Regions from separate parts of the Peribacillus sp. TH27 genome, predicted to be linked through region 2. Evidence: riboswitches for the same ligand, from Rfam matches in the RefSeq annotation. Region 2 holds a riboswitch; each other region holds the start of a gene.
What was found. Region 2 has a riboswitch for cyclic di-AMP ahead of JFU24_RS26990 (cation:dicarboxylate symporter family transporter). Riboswitches for the same ligand answer to the same signal wherever they lie in the genome.
Positions count from the first base shown of each region.

Region 1: linked by a shared signal. The riboswitch ahead of JFU24_RS20425 (TrkH family potassium uptake protein) and the one ahead of JFU24_RS26990 (cation:dicarboxylate symporter family transporter) in region 2 are both predicted to bind cyclic di-AMP.
Region 3: linked by a shared signal. The riboswitch ahead of JFU24_RS15055 (cation:dicarboxylate symporter family transporter) and the one ahead of JFU24_RS26990 (cation:dicarboxylate symporter family transporter) in region 2 are both predicted to bind cyclic di-AMP.

Region 1 covers NZ_JAEKEV010000002.1:3,942,550-3,949,125, reverse strand. Annotated here, with positions in the region: gene JFU24_RS20440 (iron-containing alcohol dehydrogenase) at 1-398, opposite strand, end outside; gene JFU24_RS20435 (flavin monoamine oxidase family protein) at 781-2,244, shown strand; gene JFU24_RS20430 (hypothetical protein) at 3,147-3,365, opposite strand; cyclic di-AMP (ydaO/yuaA leader) riboswitch at 3,667-3,809, shown strand; gene JFU24_RS20425 (TrkH family potassium uptake protein) at 4,153-5,499, shown strand; gene JFU24_RS20420 (potassium channel family protein) at 5,523-6,179, shown strand; gene JFU24_RS20415 (DUF2283 domain-containing protein) at 6,262-6,576, opposite strand, start outside.
Region 2 covers NZ_JAEKEV010000002.1:5,299,010-5,305,585, forward strand. Annotated here, with positions in the region: gene JFU24_RS26980 (histidinol phosphate phosphatase domain-containing protein) at 1-59, shown strand, start outside; partial or broken gene JFU24_RS26985 (GyrI-like domain-containing protein) at 155-508, shown strand; gene JFU24_RS26990 (cation:dicarboxylate symporter family transporter) at 1,103-2,365, opposite strand; cyclic di-AMP (ydaO/yuaA leader) riboswitch at 2,533-2,680, opposite strand; gene JFU24_RS26995 (sigma-54 interaction domain-containing protein) at 4,209-5,576, shown strand; gene JFU24_RS27000 (acyl-CoA synthetase) at 5,973-6,576, shown strand, end outside.
Region 3 covers NZ_JAEKEV010000002.1:2,850,976-2,857,551, forward strand. Annotated here, with positions in the region: gene JFU24_RS15040 (D-alanine--D-alanine ligase) at 1-339, opposite strand, end outside; gene JFU24_RS15045 (hypothetical protein) at 864-1,646, opposite strand; gene JFU24_RS15050 (class I SAM-dependent methyltransferase) at 1,891-2,634, shown strand; gene JFU24_RS15055 (cation:dicarboxylate symporter family transporter) at 2,697-3,959, opposite strand; cyclic di-AMP (ydaO/yuaA leader) riboswitch at 4,132-4,279, opposite strand; gene JFU24_RS15060 (efflux RND transporter periplasmic adaptor subunit) at 4,490-5,749, opposite strand; gene JFU24_RS15065 (hypothetical protein) at 5,764-6,426, opposite strand.

The DNA of each region.
Region 1 (6,576 bases), 1.4 Mb from region 2:
GCAGTTGTTGGAATAGCAATGTGCGGTATTGCCGCTTTGTCTGCTATTTTTCTTCCGCCCATATATTCTCCAATATATCCACCATTCGTGGCCAGGACAGCAATTGCTTTCCCAGTATCAATACAGCTTCCTCCACCAAGGGAAATGATTAGATCACATGACTCCTTTTCAAAAAGTTCTAATGATTCTTCCACATATTGGTCTGTTGGTTCTGAATCAACTCCAAGATAAACTGCACTTGCTACTCCGTTGTCATGAAGATACTGACAACATTGATTGACACAACCGAGTCGGCTCATTACCTTATCACTTATAATGAGTGCTTTCTTCCCACATAATGCCGCTTCCGCTCCCACTTTCTCAAAAGATTTCCTCCCATATATAATAGTCTGTGGCATTCTGAAAAATTCAAATCCCTTCACTTGATAATCCCCCTTTTGTTTTCATACAAATAAATAAAGCAAAAACCAATACCGCACATCCTTATTGAAAAGCACTGAAGAGAGTTCCAGTATTATTGTAGAAAACGTACAGAGTCTTGCATCCGAAATGCTTGACCCTGGAAGATATCGTTCTCCATTACCTTAAAGTAAAAGAAAATGAAAAGGCAGCTGACATAACAAATTTAGTAAATTACCAATGTACTAATTGATTCTGTTTCTTGTTTTATATTTAAGATAATACCAAGTTTTTTATCTATCATCTGATTAACTCTTGAATACATATGCATCTCTGCTAGTGAATACAATGTAATAAATCTTTTTCACTAGGGGCGAAGAGATGTCTAATAATCAGTTAACGACTCAACAAATGATTAGCATTATTAAAAATGGTCTTAAAAAGTCGCAAGTTCCCAAGAATATTACTATTGTGGGCGCAGGACTAGCAGGACTGGTTGCATCTTCTCTTTTGAAGAATGCAGGGCACAGCGTCACCATCCTTGAAGCAAATAACAGGGTGGGCGGACGCGCCTATACAATACACTCTCCCTTTAGCAATGGGCTTTATTTAAACCTAGGTCCAATGCGTATTCCTGAAGGTCATTTTTTGACATTAGAGTATATTAAAAAATTCGGACTAACCGTAAACCAGTTTATTAACCGAACTCCAATGGATATTCTTTATCTCAATGGTATCAAAACACGTCTTAACATTTTTGAACGGTCTCCTGGTATTCTCAACTTTCCCGTTGCCCCGAATGAAAAAGATAAAAGCGCAGAGATGCTGATGAATTTAGCTACACAGCCCATTCTCGATTTTATTAAACAAGATCCAAAGAGAAATTGGAATCTCGTAGAAAAAGAATTTAAAAACTACTCACTAGGAACTTTCTTAAACACTTACCATTATCAATATGGAACGACTTTTTCAGATGGCGCGGTCGATATGATCGGTTTACTCCTTGACTACGAAGCATATATGGGGATGTCATTTGTTGAAGTTTTGCGAGAAGCGGCGTCCTTTGGAGCAAATCGTTACTATGAGATAACCGGTGGTATGGATCTGCTTCCAAGGGCATTTCTTCCACAATTAAAAGATGTCATTATGTTCTATCAAAGGATGACGAAAATTGTCCAACATAACAACCGTGTAACCATCCATTCCACCCACCCGCACACCCTAGAGGATTCCACCATAACTGGTGATCTTGCCATCATAACTATTCCCTTTTCAGTGTTACAATTTGTGAAAGTTGAACCATACCATTCTTTTTCCTATTATAAACGGAGAGCAATTCGTGAACTGAACTATATGAGCGCAACAAAAATCGGAATCCAGTTTAAAAGCAGGTTTTGGGAAAGGCACCATCAATATGGTGGTAAATCCATAACTGACCTTCCGATTCGATTCACTTATTACCCAAGTCAGGGGATTGGTACAAAAGGTCCTGCTGTGGTTTTGGCAAGCTATACATGGGCGGATGAGGCTTTAATATGGAACGGTCTATCAAACGAAGAGCGCATTCAATATGCTTTAAAGAACTTAGCTGAAATTTATGGAGACCAAGTCTATTCTGAGTTTGTATCAGGAACTTCCTTTAGTTGGGTCGATAATGAGTATTCTTCTGGAGGTTTCGCTGCTTTTGAACCGGGTCAGGAAACCGAGTTGTATCCCTATATCCCTATACCTGAAGGAAGAGTGCACTTTGCCGGTGAACATACTACTCTTACTCACGCTTGGATGCAAGGGGCGATTGAATCTGGAATACGGGTTGCATACGAAGTGAATGACTTGCCAAAATAAAACAGAAAAAAAGGTAAATCAGATGTTTACATAGGGACTTCACATGTTTCCTAAAAAATTTCATAGAGTCCTAAGTTTATTACCATTTAGGTCATTGGATAAAGATGTATTTAAGACTATTATTGGAGTAAACGAGCAAAAAGTCAATAACTTCCAAGCGACAAACTATCTAAAAAATGTATATTAAGTAAAAGTATTGTCGCCCTAGTGATTACCACATGTCTTAGAGAATAATCCAGGGCGAGGTTTCCCCCGCCTCGACTGGATCTGATTTCCAATTTTCTTACGACTCATTGTTCGCTAATGCATAATTTGCCAATGACACACTACCTTTAACTTCTTGTTTATTAGCAGAGTAATCGAAAATGCTTTTATCTTTGTAAATTCTTTCCCCGTTAGTCACTAGTGGATAATGTTTCCCACGTTGCATATTTACATAAGCCAATGAATCTATAAATCCTTTTTATTACTTCTCTTCTTTAAAATTTGTAAATGGCTTGTGAGAATATACACTACCATATGACATATACTCTAACTTCCTCATAATATCGAAAACTGATGAGGAAAAAGTTATGCCTTATATCTTATGGATCAAGGTAATCTTCCATGATTTTTTACTCATTTCCTTTAGAGCCATTTTCGATATCACATTCTCTATTACATCCAAATCTTTTAAGCTTTTTTGAATATTTCCATCGCAATATTTAATATACACAAAAAAACTCATTCAATATAAATGAGTTTGAAAATATAACGTAATATGGATGTTAAGCTTCAGATTGCCTGATTAACGCAGGAATTTAAATAGTTGAAATACTGAAAAAGGACATAATGAGTGAATTATTATTCAATATGCTTGACCCTCTACTAACTTTTAATGTTCAATTATTTTCATGATCCAGTTAATAAGGACCTATGAATTCAGATGATATTACCTTTGAAAAAAAATTTATCAATGGATTCTTTTTCTTATCTGTTATCCTTAACTCATTCATTATTATTTGATCCTCATGATCGGCTATCCATTTCCTTAGTGCATCTTTATCCTGGCATTGAGTTAAATACGTCTGTCCACCTTTACCTGTAGCGTTAACAACATATCTATTAAACGTCTTCTCCATACTTGCCCGCCTTTTTTATATAATGTATTAAAATTTCAAAATACGAATTCAATAAACTTTGAGATTTTCTGTATCTAATTCCAAAAGGAAATACCATATATTTATTTATTAGAAACATAAAATTACTGGATGTTATTTTTCAAATTTATCGAACCTATCATAATGTCCCAACTAATTTTTGTCAATAAGTTTTTAATATGTAAAAAAAACGTAAATTTTCTGTTTTGTTCTAGCAAATTTTTTTTACAATTTAGGGGTTTACAACTAGTAAATGATGGGAGTAGAATACGTTTATCAATTTAATGCATTTCGGCCTAAACTCAAGTAAATTGAGTACGGAGGAACCAATCATTTGGGGTTAATTCTGCCTTGCAGAAAGGATGAGATCAGCTCTTTCGCCATCCTACCCGTCAGCTAACTTCGTCGGCTAAAGCGAAGGAGGTCATAAGACCGCCTATTTCAGGGGCTTTTTTGTTTGCTTTTCTGTAACAAAATAGCAGCCAGATGTTATGTAGGTCTTTTTATTATGCTTTAAAAAAGGATTTTCCAAAGAGCATTACCTAAGCTTGATTAAGGATAATGAATACCTTTTTTCACAAATAAAAGGGCTTGTGCAGAATGGACGCATGTATAGCAAAAGGAACTTGGTCTATTGATTGTTTATCTAGATGGATGACGAATGGAATGCAGTACGAGCGAAATACTAACCCTATCACTCGATAATGGTTAGTTATCTGTGGATATATTACGTTTGTTAGTAGGTTGCTAATTCATTAACAGGGTAAGGATGATCAATTTGATAAAAGCAAAAGATTTGTTAGATCCACCAAAAATTCTTGTACTTGGCTTTGCCTTCCTGATACTTGTTGGAGCCTATTTATTAACCCTGCCGATTTCCACTGAAAATGGGAATGGTCTTTCTTTTCTAAATGCTTTATTTACCTCAACCTCTGCTACATGTGTAACAGGGCTTGTCGTAGTAGATACGGGAACCACTTTTACAACATTTGGAGAGTTGGTCATTTTATCACTCATTCAAATAGGCGGCTTGGGGTTTATGTCATTTGCGACGCTTTTCTTTTTCTTATTAGGCAAAAGAATTTCTTTAAAAGGCCGGTTAGTCTTGCAGGAGTCTTTAAATAATTTATCTATGGCAGGTGTAGTTAAGTTAGTAAAAAGGATTTTAATTTACACTGCCATTATTGAAATTTCAGGTGCCGTTATACTATCGATTCGCTTTTCTTTTGACATGCCAATAGGCAGAGCAATCTATTACGGCCTTTTTCATTCGATTTCCAATTTCAATAATGCGGGCTTTGACTTAATGGGAGGGTTTAGGAGCTTGACTACTTATGCATCAGATCCTTTCGTAACCCTTACAGTCGCTTCCCTGATCACATTAGGCGGTATAGGATTTATCGTGATGAATGAAATTTACGAATACCGTGATACCCATCGTTTGTCTGTACATACGAAGGTTGTACTGATGGCTAGCTTAATCCTTACAATTGGCGGGGCCATCTTAATCTTTATATTTGAATTTGGAAATGCCAAAACATTGCAGCCTTTATCTTTCATGGGGAAAACGTTGGCTTCTTTGTTTCAATCCGTTACTCCGAGAACAGCAGGTTCTAATACATTGAATATCCCTGATTTAACACAACCCACATTGCTGCTGATCATTTTCTTGATGTTTGTTGGGGCTTCACCGGGATCGACTGGCGGTGGGATTAAAACCACCACATTAGCGACGCTGATTGGAACGGTTTGGTCACAGATTAAAGGAAAAGAAGATGTGGTATTGTTTCGGTACCGCATTGTGAATGAAACGATATTTAAAGCATTATCCGTTACCTCCATCGGGGTATTTATCGTTTCAACCATCACCATTCTGCTGACTATTACAGAAACCGGAAGTGATTTCTTGACGGTTTTATTTGAAGCCACTTCAGCATTTGCTACCGTGGGTCTCTCAATGGGATTAACCCCTGAATTATCCCCCATTGGTCGGATGCTCATTATTTTCACAATGTTTGCGGGCCGGGTTGGACCTTTGACTTTTGCTTTTGCTATCGCAATGAGACGTAAACCAGATCCATTCCGCCGTCCAAAAGGCAAAATCATGATTGGTTAATCATTAATGAGGGAGTGTTAAAGATGGGAAAACGACAATATGCCGTTATCGGTTTAGGAAGATTCGGAACGAGTGTAGCTCATAGATTATATACAGCCGGACAAGAAGTCTTGGGTATTGATGTAAGCGAGGAAAGAGTCGAGAATGCAGAATTAAGTGTAACTCATGCAGTTATGGCTGATACTACCGAAGAAGAGGCACTAAAATCCATTGGAATCCGTAATTTTGATTGTGTCATCGTAGCCATCGGAAATGATATGCAGTCAAGCATTTTAACTACATTGCTTTTAAAGGAACTAGGAGTGAAAAAGGTAATAGCAAAAGCTCTAAATAAACATCACGGTCAAGTGCTCGCTAAAGTTGGTGCTGACTGGGTTATCTACCCTGAAAGAGATATGGGTGAACGGGTCGCTAATCAACTCCTATCACCCAACATGCTGAACTATATAGAACTCTCAAAAGAATACAATATCGAGGAAATCATTATACCCATAAGCATGACAGGAAAAAGTCTCAGAGAGCTTGATTTACGTGCGAAATATAATATCAGTGTTATTGCCATCGTGAGTAATGGAGAAATTATCATAGCTCCATCACCTGATCAGAATATCCTTGAAAAAGATATGCTTTTAGTGGTTGGTAATAAAGAAGATCTAGCCGTGTTTGCAAATATTGAATAACCTAGGTCCCTAACCAAGGAGCAGGCTACCCTTTCATTGGTTCCGGCTTTCGCTGTACGAGATGACCTAAAAAAGATTGGGCTTATCCGCCAATTAAGAATGTCTCATCGTATGAATCTGTGTCATAAATATCAATCCCTATAAAATCTAAACAGTCAGCATCCGAAAAGTGAAACACTATTTTCGCAGTATCTGGATGAGTAACTGATTGTTTTACTGATTTATCATGCAATCTGAAAGAGTAAAAAATCTCATTATCAGCAGTAGTTGCCTTTTTGAATATATGTACTGTATCAACAAGATGTTTAATTTTTATCGCAGTAGCTCCCGCTAATTCAATTCCGATGATCGGAACGTCGTTACAAAAATCTAACATTATGTCATTATTTTGTGGGAG
Region 2 (6,576 bases):
GTGCCTCACATCTAGCAACCTTCCATCAAAGAGAAAGAAACTTAGTGCAGATCCGGTAAAATGGGTCTTTTTTTGCCGCCCCCTGGAGCGAGATGCACGAATTTTGCACACGCCGAATGGGTGAAGATCCAGCGACTTCAGCTACAAATTGCAACAAAAACTATCGAATGTCAGCCCATTAGGACTGCTTAGTGTATCTGCGAACTTTTCCGAAGGCAGGTTGGAGGAAAAAGGGGAGCTTGATCATTATATAGGCGTAGCCTCAACGAGGGAGTGCCCAGATAACTTAACACTGCTTGAAGTTGATGCATATATATGGGCGGTATTCGAAGCAGTCGGACCTTTTCCTGAAACACTGCAAAATGTATGGGGACGTATTTATTCCGAATGGTTTCAATCCTCTAACTATGAACAAATAGAAGGTCCAGAAATCCTTTGGAACGAAAAAAAAGATGTAACCTCACCAACATTTAGAAGTGAAATATGGATTCCTGTTTTGAAAAAGTAAGCATAGGCGAAAGATTTATGCGAAGAGCTGTTTCGACAGCTCTTATTTTTTTACTCAACTACCAGTTACTTTACTTCAATAATGGCTAAGGTAATCTTTTTTATTATGGAACTATCGGGGCAGGTTAGCATTCCTGTAGATAGCTATTTTTTGATTTTGAAAAAAATAGAGCTCCTCAGTAAGATATGAGTGTAGATACCATTCTAACTCAAAACCTTAAGGAGGAAGCCCTAATATGAAGTTTAAAATGCAAGACAAACAAAATCACCTAATACTTAATGAGCAAGGCAAGTATTAGTCCTGTGAGGAAGAAACAATATCACTCTCATCTCATCCATTTAAAGAAAAGGTTTCCTTTACGATAATACCTTTATTGAATTTTTTCATACGAGATTAACGAAGGAAGTAAAGCCTTAAAAGAAAGTAAATGGTAATTGAACATCTGGCAATCTGGCATTTTCATGTTTAAGACTTCTGACTGAGACAAAATGAAAGTCACTAAATTTGGAAGCAGGAAGGAATGATCTGACGTGAAGGTAAACAGAAAACTACACCAAAAAAATCCAGAGTGACACACTACTCTGGATTTTAATATTAAGATACTTGTTCTAGATTTTTATTATTGGCAGGAGGGTGGAATTGACCTTCCCATTTAGAAATAACGATTGCTGCAAGTGCATTACCTACAACATTCACTGCCGTACGACCCATATCAAGAATACGGTCAATACCAGCAATAAATGCTAAGCCTTCAATTGGAATACCGACGGTGCCTAGTGTTGCCAAAAGGACGACGAAGGAGACACCTGGTACACCTGCAATTCCTTTAGATGTAATCATCAACACTAGCATTAAGGTAATTTGCTGCATGATGCTCAAATCAATTCCATACATTTGAGCAATGAAAATGGCTGCTAATGCTTGATATAACGTAGAACCATCAAGGTTGAAAGAGTAGCCTGTCGGAATTACGAATGATGCAATATGTTTTGGACATCCGGCCTTCTCCATTTTTTCCATGATTTTTGGGAGGACGGATTCCGAACTAGCTGTTGAAAATGCTAAAATTAACTCTTCTTTTAGAAGCTTAATCAATTTAAAAATACCAAACCCTACTACTTTAGCAATAATTCCAAGAACGACAAGTACAAAGAAAAGCATTGTTCCATATACTGAAAGCGCTAACTTACCTAAAGGAATTAATGACGCCAAACCGAATTTAGAGATTGTTACCCCTATTAGTGCAAATACACCGACTGGAGCGAATTTCATAATCAAGTTGGTTAAGTAGAACATCCCTTCTGCCGTACCTTGGAAGAATCGAAATACCGGTTTACCTTTTTCTCCAATTGCGGCAATACTAACGCCAAATAATACAGAGAAGAAAATAATGGCTAGCATATCGCCTTCTACCATCGCTTTAATCGGATTCGATGGTACGATGTGAACAATTGTATCTACAAAAGATTCATGCTGCTTAGTTTCTGCTGTATCTACATAACTGGATATATCTGTTTGTTCAAGCTGGTTCATGTTTATACCAGCGCCCGGCTGAAGTAAATTAGCGGAAACCAGACCAACAAGAATTGCTATTTGCGTTACTACCACAAAGTATAAAAGTGATTTGGCACCAATTTTACCTACTGATTTCAAATCGCCTACCCCTGCAACGGCAACAATCAGACTTGAAACAATGATTGGTACAACAATCATTTTAATCATGCGTAAGAACATATCTCCCAATGGTTGTAAATAGCCTTGGGCAGTCTCATTACCATAAAAAATGGCACCAACAATAATCCCTAGAATTAATCCAATGAATATTTGGCTAGCTAAACTTAATTTAATTTTCTTCATTTACTTTCCTCACATTCCATAAGTTCTTTGATGTAAAAACATTTTGTCTCGTAAGGGATACAAGTTATTAAATAGAAAGAAAGTGAATTTTATTTTTTGAAAATTCTGTCTTTATACCGAAAGAAAAGACACTTCATTTGTCGATTCCTATTGGCGTGACTATTCATACATGTTCCCTTTAGACTCTGACGAGGTTAGCTGTCGGGTTAGGAATTGGAAACACAAATACCCTATCATCTCTGAATTCACCCCTAGCGGAAAATATCAGCAAAATGGTTTCCCCGTTCTATTAATAAGATTAAGAGAACCAACTTATAATAAAAATATTAATCTGTAAATATTTATTATAGGATTTAGGGGCACGCCATCTTTCTCTACGATTATAAAAATTCATCCTCTTTTTTAGAGTGGGCTCATTGAAAATACGATGATTCAAATGATATTAATACATGAGACATTTAAAATCTTTTTAAAATCGCAAGTTTGATATAAAGTTTGGTAATCTTTGAGATATGTGTGTGGTGTAAATCCCCATTTACGCTTCCTCTTTTACCAATTTCATCCTCCTTTTTTAATCTATGTAGTTCTATTCAGTGATTATAAAATACTTCCTTTCTTCCTTATTTTTAAGGGATGAATCAATAATGTAACATTAAAATGAAGCGCTTACAATAATTATTTAAAGAAAATTCGGGAATATAAGACTTTTTTCGACATTTTTCGATAATTTCCATACTGAGCACACACCACCATTATTGTTCTCAATATAAACACTTAATTATTTTTATATATCGGATAGTTCCTACATTTTTCAAGGTAAACTTGATTGATTTTCAGCCATAACAGTTCCCTTTTTTCATTTTTTTCTTCTATCGTGTAATTTAGACTTACAGTGTGTTAAAGTTTATTCCTTGGAAAATACCCGATGATTTTGTGATAGTGGTAGAAAATGGCATACCAATTGGTCAATTGAAGCTTACAATACGACAGTCAGAGGCAATGAGATTGGTTATGTAAATCTATTATCTAAATCTATTATCTAATTCCTGAAAAACGTCGAGCTGATTTAGGGAGGAATTTACATGAGTATGCTCTAAAGTTTTTTCAAAACAAGGGAGTAACTGAGTATCATCTTCGACACTTAAACATTACCCAAAGTCGCTTTCAGCCTAATAGAATTACGTTTGAGGCTAAATTAAAAAAGGTCCATTTTGTTGGTTCAAAAAGAGTGGTATAGTGTGTATCAGGCTCTCAGGAGATTGTTGTTAACCTATCTGATGAGGAGCAAATGGATTATCTAGGTGAGAGTATTTGCTTGAGTGCTAGAAAAGACTTGGTAAAAATACTTTAATATGTCGGTAAGCTCTGTTAAGAGGAACCTTTACAGAGCTTTTTTCTATTCAAGTATCGGGACAGCAGCGTAAACTTTCATTTATGAGAGAAAGCAGAGGATAACCACGAAAAAAAGAATAGTTTTTTACCATTATCCTTTTTTTGGCTTATTACTCTGTTTCAAATACTAAATAGGTCTTTTGATTATTTACGTATGTGATCTCATTTTCCAAACCTATTTGACAAACATATTAGAGTATGGCTTCCCTAAAATATAAACTGGAAGGATTAAAGTCTTTTAGTATACTTATTTATTTTTCGGAAATGGCATACTCAGATCGTTATAATCCGATTGATTACGCTAGTGAGGGTATAAAATATCTCCATCGATTTCTTTTTAATGAACACTTTATTTCGCAGTCTTTTTTGAAACATTTTCACTTCGTAAATATGTATTGAATATAATGCGTGGTATTATATGGTAAAGGATTCTAGGTAAAGGAGACTTATGATGAAGACTGGACAATTCTCCAATAATAAACTATTAGATATGGTATTTGAAAGTACATATTATGGAATTGTAATTGTCGATAGTAATGGGAAAATTCAATATATTAGCAATAAATATTGTGAATTTTTAAATGTTGAACGCGACTCAGTGATTGGTGAACATGTGACGAATATAATTGAAAATACAAGGCTACACCTAGTAGTGCAAATAGGTAAATCGGAAATCGCTGATATACATTTTCTTCGTGGTGATTTTGTTATCGCTAATCGCATTCCTATCATCGAAAATGAGGAAATAATTGGTGCGATTGGGACAATAATGTTTCGTGATCTTGATGACTGGAATAAAATGAATAGCCACATTAAGGAGATACTGACAAAACATAATTTTTACAGAAATGAAAGTGATGTTACAAATGGAGTAAAGTATTCCTTACACAATTTAATTGGCAATTCACAAAAAATACAACAGTTAAAAGAACGTGTGAAAAGGGTGGCTAGAGGTGATATCTCTGTACTAATTAGAGGAGAAAGCGGTACAGGCAAGGAAATAATAGCACATAGCATTCATCAGTTAAGTGGGAGAAGCGACAAACCACTAGTGAAAATAAATTGTAGTTCAATTCCGGAACACTTGTTAGAATCTGAACTTTTCGGGTATGAAGATGGTGCCTTTACAGGGGCAAAAAAGGGAGGTAAACTTGGAAAGTTTCAATTTGCTGATGGTGGAACTGTTTTCCTTGACGAAATTGGTGATATGCCTCAGCAAATGCAAGTCAAGTTATTAAGGGTCCTTCAGGAGAAAGAATTTGAGCCTGTAGGTTCGCTTTACCCAAAAAAACTTAATGTTCGAGTGATTGCTGCAACAAATCGCCCTTTAGAAAAATTGGTTGAAGAAAAGCTATTTCGTGAAGACCTATTTTATAGAATTAATGCTGTCCAATTATTTGTTCCTCCTTTAAGTGATAGAATCGAAGATATCTCTTTACTTGTAGATTATTTTTTAAAAAAAGTCACAGCCCGAATAGGAAAACGAGTAACCTCTATACACCCTGAGGTGCTTTCATTAATAGAGCAATATAACTGGCCAGGGAATGTCAGAGAACTAGAGAATGTGATTGATGCAGGTGTTCACCTATCAAATGACGAGGTAATGGGAAAAGATGCTTTACCTGATTATCTAAAACGTCATAAGGTGAATAGGAAAGAAGTAAGTTTAAAGGATAGTGTAGAGGAAACAGAAAAGAAGACAATAGAAAGAGCGTTAAGGAGGTTTAAGTTTGATAAAAAACGGGTTGCGGAAGCTCTTGGAATAGGAAATTCTACCCTTTACGATAAAATTAAAAAATATCAAATTTCTGACCAATAAATATAAATCCGGGATTTCAGAATGCATTCCGAAATCCCGGATTTATATTATAATTTCCGTATTAGTGTAGATATAGTTCACATTAAAGGAGAAAAAAGGCTATAGAACAGATTAATTATTATATAAATTATGAAAACTGAAGAATAAAAAATCAACTGATCTAACTTAAGTTGATTTTTTTTATTTATTTTCTGAAAAATCGGAAAATAAACATTTGGATATTCCTCGATAAATAAGAAAAGTAAGTCAGTATAGGGTTTTTCCGTTTTGGAATGAATCTTGCAACCAAAATTAGAAGAAAGGAGGAAAGAAATTGGGCCTTGTTTAGAAAGATTGAGAATTATTTTGAACAGTATTGAATTTTGAATCTGCTTACCTTGAAAAGGAGGAATTTCATTGGATGTTGGTTTTATCACAAGAAAAATGGCAAATGATTTAAATAATATAAATCCTAGAAAAATAGCAATAAAAGAAGAAGTAGGAAGGTCATTGACGTACATCGATCTCCACCATTTATCAAATGCGTATGCAAACAAGCTTTACGAATTTGGCGTTCGAAAAGGGGATCGTGTCGGTATTTTACTTTACAACTGCCTCGAATATTTTAGTCTATATTTTGCCATTGCGAAAATCGGTGCAATTGCAGTTCGACTTAATTTTAGGCTTTCAAGTGCTGAGCTTGAGTATGCATTAAATGATTCACAGACAAGAATATTGTGCTTCCATTCGAACTTAGCCAATCATCTGGAATCAGTTTGTAATCATGTTTCTGTTGAGCGTTATTTTTGTCTACCTCATAGAAATGGCTCAATCCCAGGTTGGTCTGAGTCATGGAGTGTTTTAGAAAGTGGTTCGGTAGATGAGGTCAAAGTCGATAACATTAAATTAAACGATCCGGTCATGCTGATGTACACATCAGGCACAACGGGAAGACCTAAAGGTGCAATTTGGACTCATGATACAACTTTCTGGTTTTCCACGATACAAGCGCTGAAATGGA
Region 3 (6,576 bases), 2.4 Mb from region 2:
CTCAAGCATCCCTTGTACGGTTCCATCTTCCCCATTCGGTCCGTGAAGTAGTGGGAAAATGACATCATATCCCGTAGATCCACTATTTTCATCCGTTGAATGAGCTTGTAGAGCAAGAGGAGAGATCGATCTTTCAGTTGTAAAAGTTAGAGCCTCCACACTCTCAGCAGGTCCTGTTAACTTCGGTCCATTTATCCAAGAACCATCTTTTGTTATGTAAATCGGATATATATCAAACTTTGCTAAATCGAGAGCTTTAATGACCGCTAAAGCCGTCTGCATTGAAACATCATGCTCCGCAGATTTCCCACCATAAAGCAAACCAAGTTTAGTTTTCATGAGTTATTACCCTCCAATATTCTATTAACCTTGTTCATTGTATCATTTTACACTAAAACGGATAAAGTGAAACTTCTATCGTTGGTGGTTTTCCAATGATGGTTAGTTAAACCAATCGGGCATTTACAGGCTGTTGACCCGAAATTCCCCCTTTTTTATTACCTTTACAGCCTGTTGATGCGGGGAAAAGTGAAACTTCTATCATTGGTGGTTTTCCAATGATTACCTTAGTATAATCACAGGCTAAATTCGCCACGTCCTGTGGCAACTCCTGTGTTAGCACATCTTGTGCGTCGGAACCAATCGGGCATTTACAGGCTGTTGACCCAAATTTTTTCCTTTTTTATTACCTTTACAGCCTGTTGATGCGTGGAAAAGTGAAACTTCTATCATTGGTGGTTTTCCAATGATAAAATAGACCATTAATTACTTTATGCATGGGATAGTAAGTTTTACACCTAAAAACCTCATATATATCAAGGGTAAAAATTCCTTCTATGTAACCCCAGGCAACTTTCGAGGTATTATGAGAATGAGTTGCTTTTTATAACACTCTCCCATACTTTTTCCTTTCGATGAAAGGTGATAAAGACATCCGGTTCTTTTATTTTTCTATCAGAAAAGTCGTCATACATCTCATCCATGTTTAAATAATCCCCCACAACCCATGCCGGAACCTCAATCTTAGTCCTTGAGTACTTAACATGCCTGAATGAAAAAACGAGACCCTCTGCCAGAATAGGGGCCAAGGCAGTAATGATATCTACAGGAATAGCCGTTAATTCTTTTTTCTTTCTGATCCTCAACCAATTTCTTTCCACTTTTAATGGCTCCAGCTTCAATGGAATTAGACTCCCTAACATATTATAATATGTCGAAAGAGAACGAAAATAAATTTTATTAAACCAGCCGTCATCCTGAGCAAGATACACGAACTGATTATTCAGTTTACGAAAAAAAGGAGGCTCCAAATGATTTTTCGTATGCCCTAAATATAAAAGTTCCGATATTTCCCTCCCCTCTAATTCATCTAATCCGTCTGCCTCTTCAAAATCGATCCAACAGAAATCCCCATACCCTTGAACATTCTCTTTAAGGAGTTTAGAAATATCTTCAGATGATACGCTTTCAAGCAGAACATTCAAATTATATTCCCCACCATCGAATTGATGTTTCAATAATAAGATGGAATTCAAGGTATATGGCAGTGAGAAGGCAAACTCTTGAAAAGTAAGACCGTTAAAAAGGACAAACCGTTCGGAAGCCTGCATATGCATATATAAAATATCATTACTTTCATTTTTCATAACCTTATCCCCTCCGACCCTTTCAATCATTAGTGTTATTTTATCAAACTTTTTGGATTTCACGAAGGTTATATAATTAAGAATGTAAATCCACACCTGCATTTTATGACATTATAGTGAAAGATATATGCCTTTATTTCTTACCATGTAAAAAGTTCAGCCATTAATTTAAATAAGATAGATCCAAGCTCGACAAAAATAAATATCCATATTATAGTAAAAATAAAGGTTTGGAGGAATGACGATGGATAAAATTGAAAAAGGTTTTATCATTAATTCTTTTCATGAAGCCACTCCCCTTTATGCCGATGCAACGAAAAAGATAGGCCTGTGGCAATCTGAAAAGTATGCATTCGAGAAATATTTTTCCCAAGATGACAAAATCCTTGATATCGGTTGTGGTACAGGAAGAACCACCTTTTCCTTATATAAACAAGGTTTCCACAAAATAACCGGGTTCGACTTAACTCCTGCCATGCTACAAGAAGCCCGGAAAATATCACGCGAAGAAAACCTAGATATACCTTTTATCCTTGGCGACGCCACAGACCTTCCTTTCAATAACTCATCATTCGATAAAGCAATCTTCACCTTTAATGGTTTAATGCAAATCCCTCAACGAAAAAACCGCATTCTAGCTTTAAAAGAAATTAACCGTGTTTTAGTATCTGATGGAATTTTCATTTTTACCACCCATGACCGTGACAAAAATGAAAATTACCTGAATTTTTGGGAGCAGGAAGAAATGATTTGGTGTGAAGGTAAACAGGATGACCGGCTATATGAGTTTGGTGATATTTTCACTTCTGGAAAGACCCTACAAAAAGATACCTTTCTTCATATACCTAATCAGCGGGAGGTCTTTGACTGTCTCAATGAAGCAGGTTTTACTTTCCTAGAAAGTTTTTACCGAAGTGAATTATTCCATGAAAGCGATGATGTCATCACTTTCTCATCAGATTGCCGCTTCTGGATTGTTCAAAAATAAGAATTAGTTTTTCAAAATTCACAAAAAAAACCAGAGTGACATATCACTCTGGTTTTTTTATATTAAGAAACTTGTTCTAGTTTTTCATTATTGGCAGGAGGGTTGAATTGACCTTCCCATTTTGAGATAACGATTGCTGCAAGTGAATTACCAATAACGTTTACTACTGTACGGCCCATATCAAGAATACGGTCAATACCAGCAATAAATGCTAAACCTTCAATTGGAATACCAACTGTTCCTAATGTCGCTAAAAGAACTACGAAAGATACACCAGGTACACCTGCAATCCCCTTAGATGTGATCATTAACACTAACATTAGTGTAATTTGTTCATAAGCGCTTAAATCAATCCCATACATTTGAGCGATGAAGATAGCTGCTAACGCTTGATATAATGTAGAACCATCAAGGTTAAAAGAGTATCCTGTCGGAATAACAAACGTAGCAATATGCTTCGGACATCCCGCTTTCTCCATTTTTTCCATGATTCTCGGAAGAACTGCCTCTGAACTTGCTGTCGAGAACGCAAGAATTAATTCCTCTTTTAGAAGCTTAATCAACGTAAAGATATTGAACCCTACAAATTTTGCAATAAGACCCAGAACGACAATTACAAAGAAAATCATTGTTCCGTATACAGAAAGCGCTAACTTACCTAATGGAATTAAAGATTCCAAACCGAACTTGGAGATGGTCACACCGATTAGTGCAAATACCCCGATAGGAGCAAATTTCATGACCATATTAGTTAAGTAGAACATTCCTTCTGCTGCACCTTGGAAGAAACGGAATACAGGTTTACCTTTTTCACCGATAGCCGCAATACTAAGTCCAAACAAAACAGAGAAGAAAATGATTGCTAGCATATCGCCTTCTACCATAGCTTTAATTGGATTGGATGGCACAATGTGAACAATTGTATCCACAAAAGATTCATGCTGCTTAGTTTCTGCTGTATCAACATAGGTAGAAATATCAGTTTGTTCTAGATTGTTCATATTTACACCAGCACCAGGCTGGATAATATTCGCGGAAACTAGACCAACAGCAATCGCTATCATTGTTACCACCACAAAGTATGAAAGTGATTTAGCTCCTAGTTTACCTACTGCTTTTAAATCACCTACACCCGCAACTGCAACGATAAGACTTGACACAATGATTGGTACTACAATCATTTTAATCATTCGTAGGAAAATGTCTCCGAATGGTTGTAAAAAGTTTTGGGCTGTCGCATTACCATAAAAAATGGCACCAACAATAATCCCTAGAATTAAACCAATAAAAATTTGGCTAGCTAAACTTAATTTAAATTTCTTCATTTACTTTCCTCACCTTCCATAAAGTCTTTAAAGCAAAAACATTTTGTCTCGGTAAGGGAAACAAGATACTAATAGAAAGAAAGTAATTTTTCTTTTATTGAAAAACTCTATCTTTACGCCGAAAAAAAAGACACTTCATGTGTCGATTTCCTATAGGCGTGAATATTCACACATGTTCCCTTAAAGACGCTGACGAGGTTAGCTGTCGGGTTAGGAATTGGAAACACAAAAGCCCTTTCATTTCTGAATTCACCCCTAGCGAAAAAAATCCGCAAAAATGGGTCCCCCGTTCTTGTAATAAGATTAAGCGAATACTTAATAATAAAATATTATACTAAAAATGTTATTCTGTAAATATTTTTTCTTGTCCCTTTAAGAAAAAACCTTTGCAAATGTCTGAATATTCTGTATTAGTGACTATTTTACCTATAATAACACATTCTCTATTTTGCTTAATTTTGTTATATGGATATATAAATAACAATAAAACTGATTGATATATCCCCTCTCTCGAATAATGAAAAAATGGATTATTTTTCTAACATACCCAGTAATATATACCTCACCTTTTCCCGAGTGGTGAATTTTTTATAACTAGCAGATTTCACCTTCTCAAACTGAATTGGAGTAACAAAATAAGAATGATTTTTCACAATCCTATTCGGTTCTATTAGAATAACATCACCTACCGCCGGTCCCTTTATGAGTTCTTGCTTTCCTTCTGCTTTAAGCCCTTTTGTAATATAGTGTTTATCCACATAGCCTTTTTTAGTCAATTTGTAGACATGCGGCTTTTTTTTATGATGTACTGCCTCTACAGGGATAGAGGGTACACCCGCTTTCTCATTGGTTATTACAGTAAGATTGACTTTTGACCCTACCAACAAAGGTTTAGTTTCTTCATCTCCTGGCTCAATCAATGCCTGAAATGGAAATCTGTTATCTTTTTTTAGTGATGGCTCCTCTTCTGGATAAGAATGTATACGACCTATTGTTCCGTTCAACGCCTTTTTTAAATCAGGGGAACTTGCCTTTATAGTCATGCCCACTTCAGCTTTTTTCATCTCCTCTTCAGAGAAATCCCCTTCAATTGCCACATTTGTTGAAACAATGGATATAATGGGATTATTCAGGTTTTTATTGATATTTTTTACAACACCATCAGCCTCACTCGCCGTCTCAACCGCGACTTTTTGCTCCTCAATTGAACTTAATTGAGCATCCAGCATAACAACCTTTTCTTCCAAGCGGTTTTTTTCAAGTTCCAGCTTGTACATTTCTTGCTCAATATTACTTTCAATCAAGTCTGAAGAGGTAGTTGTTATATCAATATTTAAGCTCTTTTCTATCGAATTATCGATTACTGCTTTATTAGAATTACTTGTCAAACTTCCTTGATAAGCTTTCAACTTATCAATGTAATCATTAATCCCCACCATTTCACCCTCAGCGGCAGTTTTTTCCGCTTCTAGATTTCCTTTGAGAGCATCAAGTTCGGGTGTAGTATATTCAAACAACGAAGATCCAGCCGTTACCTCATCTCCCTCTTTTACAAGGAATTTCTGAAAATCATTTTTCTTGGTATCGAAATAGATATCATACTCTTCTACAGGTTTAACTACCCCTTTTGTTTGAATAGTATCCGTAATTGTATCTTTTTTTACCTTTGTCCAGTTTTCGACAAAAACAGTTCGTTCTACTTTGCTTTCTTTCTTTTCAATAAGGTAAAAGTTAACGGTTATTAACGCAGCCGATGCCACTGATACGGCTGCAATTTTCCATTTTTTCATTGTTTTCACCCACCTTATACAAATACGCCCACTTGGATGTACGCTAAAAAGGCTTTAACAAGCCACGTGGCCAGATAGAATAGAACAATCATTAAAAGCACCAAATAATTATTCCGTTCTGAAAATTCCTTTAAATAGAAATATTGCAGAGCAATAATCAGAAATTGAAAAATGGTAATTTCACTGAAAAAGTGAATAAAGTAATCACTTCTGAGAAAGTACTGACTGATAACTCCCAATGAAAAAGGATTTGCATCGTTTCCGATATCCATTAATACTAATATAGGGATTAGAAACACCTTTTCTAATAATTGCAAACCAAGAATAATCATTTGAACGATTACTAATTTTATGTATGGGATATCTATAACAATCCAAAAGAATAGAGATGATAAAAATAAGTATATGGTAGGGTAAAATAGACCTGCTATTATATTGCCGCCTACTATCAACAACTTTCCCATTTCAAATTCACTAGAATCCATCTTCATAATTTCTTTGGAAAACGATTCCGATCCAACGCCAAAATATCCTTCCACAGCAAAAACTATGAAACTAAGAAAATATAATAATAGTAATTTCCATCCAAGTCGTGTGACTGCTTCTGCATTTTGCAGCTGATAACGACTCCTATGAGGCTCTAAAATGCCCTTTAACAATCTGACCTGGTACACCATATGTGTTCCTCCTGCAATAAATGAAATATCACTCTATATTTTATCTTATTTTGGAAACAATTGCAGAAATAAGGAATGAATAAAACAAAAAAAACACATTAATATTAAATAATACTTTGTCTCCCTAATTTGAAGTTAATATAGAAAGAT